Linked DNA regions of Tenggerimyces flavus. The protein of the gene in region 1 binds, or shares a complex with, the protein of each later gene. Links are inferred from orthologs where the notes say so. Each region holds a gene or a part of one and is shown on either strand. Other genes may lie near its edges.

Region 1 (5,364 bases):
AGGACGACCTTCCAGGTCTTCAGCACCCGGTATCCGAGGTGGTACGCGGCGAACAGGCTGAGGACGTACCCCACGCCGAACCAGGTTCCGATCAACGACGGCAGGGCGAGAGCGAGGATCGGGGCGCGGCGGCGGAGGACGACGACGCCGATCGCGAGGATCGCGCCGATGGTCATCGCCGCCGGCAGCGGAACGTGGGAGGACCGCTCGGTGCTGGTGCTGACGTACGCCTCGGTCATCGAGCAGATCACGAGAACGGCGGCGAGCGGCAGGTCGCCGAGGACTTCCGCGCGCGTGAAGGCCGGCCAGCGCGGCCAAAGCCGTCGCCTGCCGGCGAGCTCGGTTCGCTCGGACGTCACCCGGAGACAGTACGACGGACCGTTGCCGGCCTGCCCCTGCCGATAGGTAGGAACCGACAGGTACCAAAGGAGGAGCCCGCGTTCGTCCGCGCGGTCGAGCCGCCCGGCCGGGACCCGAACCTAGGGTGACGAAGGTCAGGTCAGGGCTACGGGAGGACAGGGACATGCGCGGACGTGTGGGTGCGGTGGCTGCCGCCGTGGGAGCGTTGGTGGTCGGGTTGTTGCCGGCCCTGCCAGCGGCCGCGGCCGACTCGATCACCTGGAAGCCGTGTCCCGAGCCGGGCGGCTCGATCGGCCAGGAGTGCGCGAAGATCCCCGTGCCGCTGGACTACCGCAAGCCGGACGGGAAGACGATCGAGGTCGCGGTGTCGCGGCTCCGTTCGACGAACCCGGCGAAGCGGCGCGGCGTGCTGCTGGTCAACCCGGGTGGTCCCGGCGGGCCGGGGCAGACGATGCCGCTGGACCTGGTGAGCCTCGGGCTGCCGGTCAGCGTGATGGACACCTACGACCTGATCGGCTTCGACCCGCGGGGTACGGGGGAGAGCACGCCGGTCACCTGCGACATCCCGCCGGCGGAGGTCCAGTCGAACGTGCCGCCGTACGCGCGGAACCCTGCCGACGTAGCCGCCCACGCCGAGGCGCTGAAGCCGCTGCCCGCGCAGTGCGCGGCATCCTCGACGGGTGCGCTGCTGCCGTTCGTCAACACGTCGAACACGGCGCGCGACATGGACCGGATCCGGGTCGCGCTCGGCGAGTCGAAGATCTCCTACTTCGGGGTGTCGTACGGGTCCTACCTGGGCGCCGCGTACGCGTCGATGTTCCCGTCGCGCGTCGACCGGGTCGTGCTGGACTCGGTGACCGGGCCGGCTGGGCTGGACTACCAGGGGTCGCGGTGGTTCGCGACCGGCTTCGACATCCGGTTCCCCGATTTCGCGAAGTGGGCCGCGGCACGGGACGCGACGTACGAGCTCGGCGCGACGCCTGGGCAGGTGCGCCGGACGTACTTCTCGCTCGCCGCGCGGCTGGACCAGACGCCGATCCAGGGTGTGGACGGGGCGCTGTTCCGTGCGGCGACGTTCAGTTGGCTCTACAACGACGCGAGCTTCCCGACGATGGCGCAGGCGTGGCAGCAGCTGCTCCGTGCGCCTTCGGCCGCGGCCGCCGCATCGGTCGCCGCTGCCATCGACCCGCTGGAGAACTACGTCTCGAGCCAGTTGCTGGTCGTCTGCAACGACAGCGACTGGCCGGAGTCGGTGTCGACGTACCAGCGGGTGGTGGAGCGCGAGCGCCTGGCGCGTCCGGCCTTCGGTCCGGCCGCGGCGAACATCTGGGCCTGCGCGTTCTGGCCGGTGGAACGGTACGAGCCGCCGGTCCGCGTGAACGGCAAGGCTGCTGACCGGATGCTGCTGGTGGAGAACCTCCGCGACCCCGCGACGCCGTTGGTGGGAACGCTGGAGATGAAACGAGCCTTCGGTCGGCAGGCTCGGCTGGTGACGGTGGACCAGGGCGGGCACGGTGTCTACCTGTTCGGCGAGAACGCGTGCGCGAACAACACCGTGACGACGTACCTGGTGACCGGCAAGCGCCCGCGGGCTGGGTTGCACTGCCCGAAAGACGGCGGGTTGTTCGGTGCGTCGAGCCAGGACCAGGCCGAGCGGCGGGAGGCTCTGCGTCAGCTGCAGCGCGGCTTCGTCCACTGAAGGCACCCTTCGTCCACAGGTCCGAGCGCTGCCGGTGAGTCGGGTGGGGCGCGGTCGTAGACTCCACACTCATGGCAGGTCGGATCCGGGACGAGGACATCGCGCTCGTCCGCGAGCGCTCCCGGATCGACGAGGTCGTCTCGCAGTACGTCACGCTCAAGCAGGCCGGCGTCGGGTCGATGAAGGGGCTGTGCCCGTTCCACGACGAGAAGTCGCCGTCGTTCAACGTGCGTCCGCACGTCGGGTTCTGGCACTGCTTCGGCTGCGGGGAGGGCGGCGACGTCATCTCGTTCCTGCAGAAGATCGAGGGCATCGGGTTCGCCGAAGCGGTCGAACGGCTCGCGCTGAAGGCCGGCGTCCAGCTGCGGTACGAGGACGGCGGCGCGCGGCCGGAGCGGCGCGATCACAACACGCGGGCGCGGCTGGTCGAGGCGCACCGGATCGCCGCCGAGTTCTACCAGGAGCAGCTGCTCGCCGCGGGCGACGCCGCCAAGGGCCGCGACTTCCTGTCCAGCCGCGGCTTCGACAAGGCGGCGGCCGAGCAGTTCAGTGTTGGCTTCGCGCCGCGCGGCAACTCCGCGTTGCTCGACCACCTGCGCGGCAAGGGGTTCAACGACGAGGAGCTGCAGGCGTCCGGCCTCGTCGCGACCAGCGCGCGCGGCCCGTACGACCGGTTCCGCGGCCGGCTGCTCTGGCCGATCCGCGAGCTGTCCGGCGACGTCGTGGGCTTCGGCGCGCGGAGGCTGTTCGACGACGACCGGGTCGAGGCGAAGTACCTCAACACGCCCGAGACCGCGATCTACCACAAGAGCCAGCTGCTGTACGGCGTCGACCTGGCCCGCCGCGAGATCGCCAAGCGCGCACAGGCGGTGGTCGTCGAGGGCTACACCGACGTGATGGCCTGCCACCTCGCCGGCGTGCCCACGGCGGTCGCGACCTGCGGCACCGCGTTCGGCGAGGACCACGCCCGGGTGATGCGCCGGCTGATGCTCGACCACGACGAGTTCCGCGGCGAGGTCATCTTCACCTTCGACGGCGACGAGGCCGGGCAACGGGCGGCGCTGCGGGCGTTCGAGGGCGACCAGCAGTTCGTCGCCCAGACGTACGTCGCGATCGAGCCGGACGGCCTCGACCCGTGCGACCTGCGCCTGGCGAAGGGCGACGCCGCGGTCCGTGACCTGGTCGCGCGACGAGTGCCGCTCTACCGGTTCGTGCTGACGAACGTCCTGCGCCGCTACGACCTCGACCGGGCCGACGGCCGCGTCGACGCGCTGCGCGCCGCCGCGCCGCTGGTCGCCTCGATCCGCGACAAGGCGAAGGTCGCCGCGTTCAGCCGCGAGCTCACCGGCATGCTCGGCATGGACATGGAGGAGGTCCGCGCCGAGGTCGGCCGGGCCGCCGACCCGCGACGTCAGGGGCAGCAGGGCCGCGGCAACCGCGCGGGCCAGCGCCCCGTGGCGCCGGCAACGGCCGGCGCCCCGGTCGCGGTGGCGACGATCCCGATGCCGCACCCGAACGACCCGCGCATCTCCTCCGAGCGCGAGCTGCTCAAGTGCGCGATCCAGATGCCGACCGCCGTCGGACCGGAGTTCGACGTGCTCGAGGACACCGACTTCACCCACCCGGCGTACGTCGCGATCCGGCAGGCGATCGGCGCGGCCGGGGGAGCAGGCACCGCGGTCGGCAGCGACGTGTGGGTGTCGAACGTGCAGGACAAGGCCACCGACGACGCCGTCCGTTCGCTCGTCTCCGCGCTCGCGGTCGAGCCGGTGCGCTCGACGGGCGAGCCCGGCCCGAAGTACGCCGGCGCGCTCGTCGCCCGCGTGCAGGAGCTGTCTATCGGGCGGAAGGTCAACGACCTGAAGTCCCGGCTGCAGCGGACCAACCCGGTCGAGCAGACCGAGACGTACAACCGGATGTTCGGCGAGCTGGTCGGGCTGGAGAAGCTGCGCCAAGACCTTCGGGCTCGCGCGGCCGGGGGCTTGGCGTAGTCGACCTGCGATGATGCGGCGATGCTGAAAATCGGAGCGATCATCGTCAACGTCGCCGATCGACACCGCGGTGCCGAGTTCTGGGCCAAGGCGCTCGGTTATGAGCATGACGAGCACAACCAGGACTTCCTCTTCGACCCGTCCGGCAAGGGCACGCGGGTGCATGTGGACGAGACCGACCGCAGTCACCTCGACCTGTGGGCCGAGCCCGGCCAGGCGCAGGCCGAGGTCGAACGGCTGCTCGCGCTCGGCGCGACCAAGCCCGACTGGGTCTACCCGGAGGGCGCCGACTTCGTCGTACTCGCCGACACCGAGGGCAACCTGTTCTGCATCATCGGGGACTAAGCCTCGGGACTTCATCGTTTGTGGGCGACTTTGGCTCGTGAAGAAGGCGCTCCGTTGGGTGAGGCGTCGTGGTCGCCTTACGCGGCCAGTGGCCGCTCTACCTGGCGTCTACCCCACGTAATGGGGCCGCTGATCATGTTTACATGATCATTGGCCCCGCGCAGGGCAGGGCCGGGCGAACCCACCGCCGGACGAAGGATCGAGGCTAAGACGGCAGGTCGGACCCAGGCGGCCATGCCGCGTCGGCCGAGCGCACCCGCAGCAGGGAGGCCTGTCCGCGGCGGGCGAGTCGCCTCGCCAGATCCTCCTCGTAGGTGGTGACGAGGACCTGTCTCACCTGCGCGCCGGCGGCCGACATCAGCGACGCGGCGAGTCGGCGGTTGCGGGGGTCGAGATGTTCCAACGGCTCGTCGAGCCAGAGGAACGACGACCGCGTCGACGACCCGAGCACGAGCAGTCGGACGGCGAGGAGCGCGACGACCTTCTCGCCGCTGGAGAGGTACTCGAACGGGATGTCGTCGACCCCGCGCCGCAGGGTCAACCGGCCGTCGGCGCGGAGCTGGAGTGCGCCGCGGTCGCCGAACACGCGCTTCCAGCGGGCGCGGACCTCGGCGGCCAGCGGGTCGATGCGCTCCGTCAGCAGCTGGTCCGCGGTCTGTCGGGCAACGAGGGCGGCGGTACGCGTCACCGCCGCCCGACGGTGTGCCAGCAGGGACTCCTCCCGCTCCGTCGCGGCCGCCTGCTCGGTGGCGATCTGCGTCTCCAGCGCTGCCCGCGCGGCCCGGGCGGTTGCCACGTGCTCGGAGACGTCGTCGTGACGCGCGCGCACCGCCTCGACGGCGGCGCGTGCGGCGTCCACGTCGGTACTCTCCGCGGCTGGCGAGTCGACGGGTGACGGGACCGCGAGCGCCTTCCGCAGGGCCCGACGTACGGCGACGAGGTGTTGGCTCGCCTGCGCGAGCTCCGCCT
Region 2 (5,430 bases), 5.1 Mb from region 1 along the record:
AGGTCGACCAGCGGCACGCGCATCCACGTTCCGCTCGCATAGCCGGGTGGCACCTCCGACGCCGTCGCCTCGCGGACGTACATCGACTCGTCCGCGAACGGTGGCGCCCCGCCGATCGAAGAGGTCGCCGCGCCGAGGCCCGTCTCCATCCGTACCCAGCCATGGGACGGCTCGAGCCGCCGCAGCTCGGCGACGGTCGCCAGCTCCCACTCAGCGTTCGGGCCGGCGAACACCGGCCCGCACATGCCGGTCGCCGCCGCGGACGTGGTCGAAGCGGTCAGCTCCGCGGTCAGGATGCGCACGGAAGCGCCGGCCTCCTGGAGCCGGATCGCGGTGGTCAGGCCCATCACGCCGGCGCCGACCACGGTCACCTCGGGACTACTCATGCCCGAGACCGTACGGCCGGCGCCGCGCGCGCAGCTTGGAGATTTCTGCCTGTGCTAACCCGGGTAGACGATCTGCTGCACCGCCCACTTGTTGCCATCGGGGTCGGCGAAGAACACGAACCGTCCCCACGGGAAGTCCTGGACGTCGGTGACCGGGCAGCCTCGTTCGGTCAGCTCCTTGTGCGCCGTCTCGATGTCGTTCACGACGAGCTGCAGCCCCTGCACGGACCCGGGCGCGGCCTCGGTCACCCCGAGGCCGATCGCGATCGAGCACCCCGATCCCTGCGGCGTCAGCTGCACGAACCGCACCTCGTCGCTGACCTTGTGGTCGTGATCGAGGTTGAACCCCGCCTGCTCGACGTAGAACGCCTTCGCTCGGTCCACGTCCGAGACCGGCACAGCGACCAGTTCCAGCTTGAAGTCGATACCCATGGTTACTCCTCTAACTCTGCTGAGCCGGCGCGCGCCGGATCGGGGCGACGGTGGGGACGGGGTCCTGGGTGAGGAAGTCGAGCACGATCCTGTTCACGAGCTCCGGCTTCTCCTGGGTCAGGAAGTGCGACGTGCCAGGAACGATCGCCAGCTCGGCGTTCGGGATCGCGTCGTACATGTCGGCCACGTGCTTCAGCGTCGACAGGTCGTCGTCGGCGAACATCACCAGCGTCCGCGCCTGGATCGCGCCGAGCTCGGAGGCCTCGAGGTACGGCTCGCGCTTGCTCAGGTCGCCGATCTTCGCCGCGAGCACGCGGAAGTGGTCCGCGCCGTCGGGTGAGACCTCGGCGTACGCCGGGCCGAGGAACTGTTGCATCGCGTCGATGTCCCAGTCGTCGTCCCCGCCCTGCACCGCGTCGCCGTCCTTGCTGAACCCGCCGCTGATCAGGACCAGCCGATCGACCAGATCGGGCCGCTGCATCGCGACCTGCATGAGCACGAACGCGCCCACGCTGTGCCCGAGCAGGTGCGCTGGCCGGCCGATCACCGTCTCGAGGAACGCGATCGCGTCGTCGGTCATCGCCTGGAACGTGTATGGGCCCTCGGGGTCCGGCGTGTGGCCGTGCCCGCGAAGATCCGGGGTGTAGACGTGGAAGCGCTCGGCCAGCGGGCCGAGGTTCGGTTCGAACCAGCGCGCGTCCACCATGCCGCCGTGCAGCAGCACCAGCGGCTCGCCCGAGCCGTGCTCGTCGTACCACGTTCGCACCGGGCCGAGCTGAACGTACGTACCCATCTGCCTCCCCTTCAGTCGTCGGTGCGGGGAAGCTACCAAGATTCACCGTCCAAGACTTTTCGTCCACAGGCCGTGGACGCTGAAACCGCAGGAAAGAGGCGTGATCACCACAGAATCTGGCGTTCATCCACAGGCCGGTCCCCAGGCTGTGCACACCGTTGCGCACGGTTGTCCCCAGTGATCGACAACTCGCCCACAGGCCCTGTGCATGGCGAGCTTCTCCCAGCCCTCCCGGCCGCGTACGGTCAGCGCTACCCGGGGGCGAGCTAGGCAGGTCCGCGCGCAGCCGTACGGAATCGACTTGTCGGTCCCGTACGGTAGAAAATCGAACATGCGTTCGTCACGGGTCAAGCAGTCGCCAGAGGTAGGGCAGGGGGTCCGCAAGCGGTGAGCGTTGCCGAGTTTCCGGGGTTGCACCCGGTCGAGGGCCCACCCGACCGGCTGCCTCCGCAAGACCTCGCCGCGGAGCAGTGTGTCCTCGGCAGCATGTTGCTGTCGAAGGACGCGATCGCCGACGTCGTCGAGGTGCTGCGCGGACCGGACTTCTACCGGCCGGCGCACGAGACCGTGTACGACGTCGTGCTCGACCTCTACGGCCGCGGCGAGCCGGCCGACGCCGTCACGGTCGCGGCCGAGTTGCAGCGCAAGGGCGAGCTCAACCGCGTGGGCGGTGCGCCGTACGTTCACACGCTGATCGCCTCGGTGCCATCGGCCGCCAACGCCGGCTACTACGCGGCGATCGTGCGGGAGAAGGGGATCCTGCGCCGGCTGGTCGACGCCGGCACCAAGATCACCCAGCTCGGCTATGCCGGCGACGGCGAGGTCGAGGACATCGTCGACCGCGCGCAGGCCGAGGTGTACCAGGTCGCCGACAAGCGCGGCACCGAGGACTACGCGCCGCTGTCGGCGATCCTCGAGCCGACGTTGGACGAGATCGAGGCGATCGGTTCGCGCGGCGGACAGATGGTCGGCGTACCGACCGGGTTCACCGACCTCGACGGGCTGACCAACGGCCTGCACCCCGGGCAGCTGATCATCGTCGCCGCCCGTCCCGGTGTCGGCAAGTCGATCCTGGCGCTGAACTTTGCCCGCGCGGCGTCGATCGCGAACGGTCTCGCCTCGGTGATCTTCTCGCTGGAGATGAACCGCACCGAGATCACGATGCGCCTGCTGTCGGCCGAGGCGCGGGTGCCGCTCGGGCACATGCGGCAGGGCACGATGAGCGACGACGACTGGGCCCGGCTCGCGCGCCGGATGGGTGAGGTGTCGAGCGCGCCGCTGTACATCGACGACTCGCCGAACATGACGCTGATGGAGATCCGGGCGAAGGCACGGCGGCTTCGGCAGCGCAACGAGCTGCGGCTCATCATTCTCGACTACCTGCAGTTGATGACCTCCGGAAAACGGGTCGAGAGCAGGCAGGTCGAGGTCGCCGAGTTCTCCCGAAACCTGAAGCTGTTGGCCAAGGAGCTCGAGGTGCCGATCGTGGCGCTCTCGCAGCTCAACCGTGGTCCGGAGCAACGTACGGACAAGCGCCCGATGCTGTCCGACCTGCGTGAGTCCGGATCGATCGAGCAGGACGCCGACATGGTGATCCTGCTGCACCGTGAAGACGCGTACGAACGGGAGTCCACCCGGCCTGGCGAGGCCGACTTCATCGTCGCCAAACACCGTAACGGCCCCACCGCCAACATCACCGTCGCGTTCCAAGGTCACTACCAGCGGTTCGTCGACATGGCGCAGGGGTAGCTCGGAGGAACGAAGTGCGCACAATCCCCGTTCACGCGAGCCACGGTCGGTCTCGGTACTCCCGGGCCGTTCTGAGCCGGGGTGTGGGCTTGGGGGTCGGCGCCTCCGGCTTCGACGGGGAGCGTGTCGCGCTGATCGCGTCGCAGCGGGCGCGCCCGTACTCTGCGGGCGACCTCTCCGCGGCGGCCCGCGACCTCGCAGCGTGGCGGTGTGCGGGTCTCGGGGTGCACACGGTGCTCGACGACAGCTACCCGGACCGGCTGCGCGACGTCCCGTCGCTGCCGCCGGTGCTGTTCACGCGCGGGATCGTCCGGCCCGACGACCACGCGGTGGCCGTCGTGGGTGCGCGACATGCGTCTTCGTTGGGCCTGTCCTTCGCCGCCGATCTTGCGACGGCGTTGGTGGGCCTGGGCGTGACAGTGGTGTCCGGCCTGGCGGCGGGCATCGACACCGCAGCGCACGCCGCAGCCCTGGCCTCGGGCGGCCGTACAGTCGCCGTGCTGGGCACCGGCGTGGGCCGCTGCTACCCGCCGAGCAACCGCGACCTCCAATCCGAAATCGCCCGCCGCGGACTGTTGCTCTCGCAGTTCTGGCCAGACACCCCGCCGCGCGAACACAACTTCGTAACCCGCAACGCCGTACTGTGCGGCTACGCCGACGCCTGCGTGATCGCCGAGGCGGGCGAGTCCAGCAGCACCCGAACGTTGGCCCGCCACGCCTTGGACCAAAGCCGCCCGCTGATCCTGACGACCCTCGTCCTGCGCTCAGCCGCCTGGGCCAAATCCCTCACCCGCCGCGCAGGAGTCCACATCGCCTCCAGCGTTGACGAGACGCTTGCCGCCATCGCGGAGGGACGAGCCGCAGCAGAGCGCACTTTTGCCTGACGTTTGTCAGTCGGATCAAGCAAATGGCGGGCCCCCACGACCTTCGGCGATCCTCTCGCCAGCGCTGCTCGGGCATGGTTGGCCGAGTTCGGAACTGATGGGCCGCGCTGAGGGTTAAGGGGCACAATGGGCTAGTGACCCTGACACGGCGGTTGCGGGATCCGCATGACAAGGAGATTTGGCGGCTCGCCGTACCCGCGTTCTTCGCGTTGGTGGCCGAGCCGATGTTCCTGCTCACCGACTCCGCGGTCGTCGGCCACCTGGGCACGCCGCAGCTCGCGGGGCTCGGGTTGGCGGGGACGGTATTGCAGACGGGGGTCAGTCTTTGCATCTTCCTCGCGTACGCCACCACGGCGGCGGTGGCGCGGCAGCTGGGCGCGGGTGACACGAAGAAGGCGATCCAGTACGGGATCGACGGGATCTGGCTCGCACTGGGCGTCGGCATAGCGCTCGCGGCAGCCGGGGCGATCTTCGCTGAGCCGCTGGTGCAGCTCTTCAACCCCTCCGACGCCGTAGCTGAGCAGGCGACGATCTATCTGCGCATCGCTGCGCTGGGGACGCCGGCGATGCTGGCGGTCTTTGCTGGGACGGGCGTGCTCCGCGGCCTGCAGGACACGAAGACTCCGCTCGTCGTCGCGGTCGGCTCCTACCTCGCGAACATCGTGCTCAACCTCGCGCTCGTCTACGGCCTGCACTGGGGCATCGCCGGGAGCGCGTGGGGGACGGTCATCGCCCAGTACGCGGGCGCCGCGGCGCTGATCGTCGTCGTGCTGAGGGGCGCCAAGAAGCATGGCGCGCACGTCAGACCGGACTGGGCCGGCATCAAGTCCGCCGCCGGCGCGGGCGTCCCGCTGATCGTCCGCACCGCCGCGCTCAGGGTCGGCATCCTCCTCGCCACCGTCGTGGCGACGTCGTTCGGGGACGCGCCGCTGGCCGCGCATCAGGTCGTCTTCACGATCTGGAACGCCCTCGCGCTCGCCCTCGATGCCGTCGCGATCGCCGGGCAGGCCATCGTCGGGCGGTACCTCGGCGCCGGCGACGTCGAGGGAACGAGGGCGGCCACCAGGCGCATGATCGAGTGGGGCATCGCCGCCGGCGTGCTCACCGGCATCCTCCTCGCGGTGGCGAGACCGCTCTACGTCCCGCTGTTCACCGAGGACCCGAACGTCCGCACGCTCATCAGCGC

What was found. The genes of interacting proteins can lie anywhere in the genome.
Region 2: the proteins of dnaG (region 1) and dnaB are in contact, whole or in part, in a crystal structure (PDB 2R6A), measured with the Geobacillus stearothermophilus proteins. The link is inferred for Tenggerimyces flavus from one-to-one orthologs. Residues at the interface, in WP_049624496.1 of Geobacillus stearothermophilus: Lys456, Leu457, Leu458, Pro459, Ala460, Asn463, Ala464, Leu467, Leu535, Leu536, Ile537, Ala538, Gln544, Glu545, Asp548, Tyr549, His552; in WP_033016901.1 of Geobacillus stearothermophilus: Ser13, Glu15, Ala16, Gln18, Glu91, Leu92, Asp94, Ala95, Val96, Pro97, Thr98, Ala99, Ala100, Asn101, Tyr104, Tyr105, Ile108.

The regions. Positions count from the first base shown.
Region 1 is NZ_JAFBCM010000001.1:6,136,633-6,141,996, reverse strand. Bases 1,705-4,590 are described here. They hold dnaG (DNA primase), read left to right. Parts: upstream 1,705-2,130; coding sequence 2,131-4,050; downstream 4,051-4,590. Other genes in these bases: JOD67_RS28880 (VOC family protein), read left to right, coding at 4,072-4,395; JOD67_RS28890 (alpha/beta hydrolase), read left to right, coding at 1,705-2,059. Outside these bases: JOD67_RS40510 (histidine kinase), read right to left, coding at 1-359; more of JOD67_RS28890, read left to right, coding at 524-1,704; JOD67_RS28875 (AAA family ATPase), read right to left, coding at 4,601-5,364. UniProt on the Escherichia coli protein: RNA polymerase that catalyzes the synthesis of short RNA molecules used as primers for DNA polymerase during DNA replication.
Region 2 is NZ_JAFBCM010000001.1:1,005,184-1,010,613, forward strand. What follows is about bases 1,228-4,179. They hold dnaB (replicative DNA helicase), read left to right. Parts: upstream 1,228-1,998; coding sequence 1,999-3,360; downstream 3,361-4,179. Other genes in these bases: JOD67_RS04795 (alpha/beta fold hydrolase), read right to left, coding at 1,228-1,611; JOD67_RS04805 (DNA-processing protein DprA), read left to right, coding at 3,444-4,179. In the rest of the region: JOD67_RS04785 (FAD-dependent oxidoreductase), read right to left, coding at 1-386; JOD67_RS04790 (glyoxalase superfamily protein), read right to left, coding at 441-818; more of JOD67_RS04795, read right to left, coding at 829-1,227; more of JOD67_RS04805, read left to right, coding at 4,180-4,244; JOD67_RS04810 (MATE family efflux transporter), read left to right, coding at 4,379-5,430. UniProt on the Escherichia coli protein: The main replicative DNA helicase, it participates in initiation and elongation during chromosome replication. Travels ahead of the DNA replisome, separating dsDNA into templates for DNA synthesis.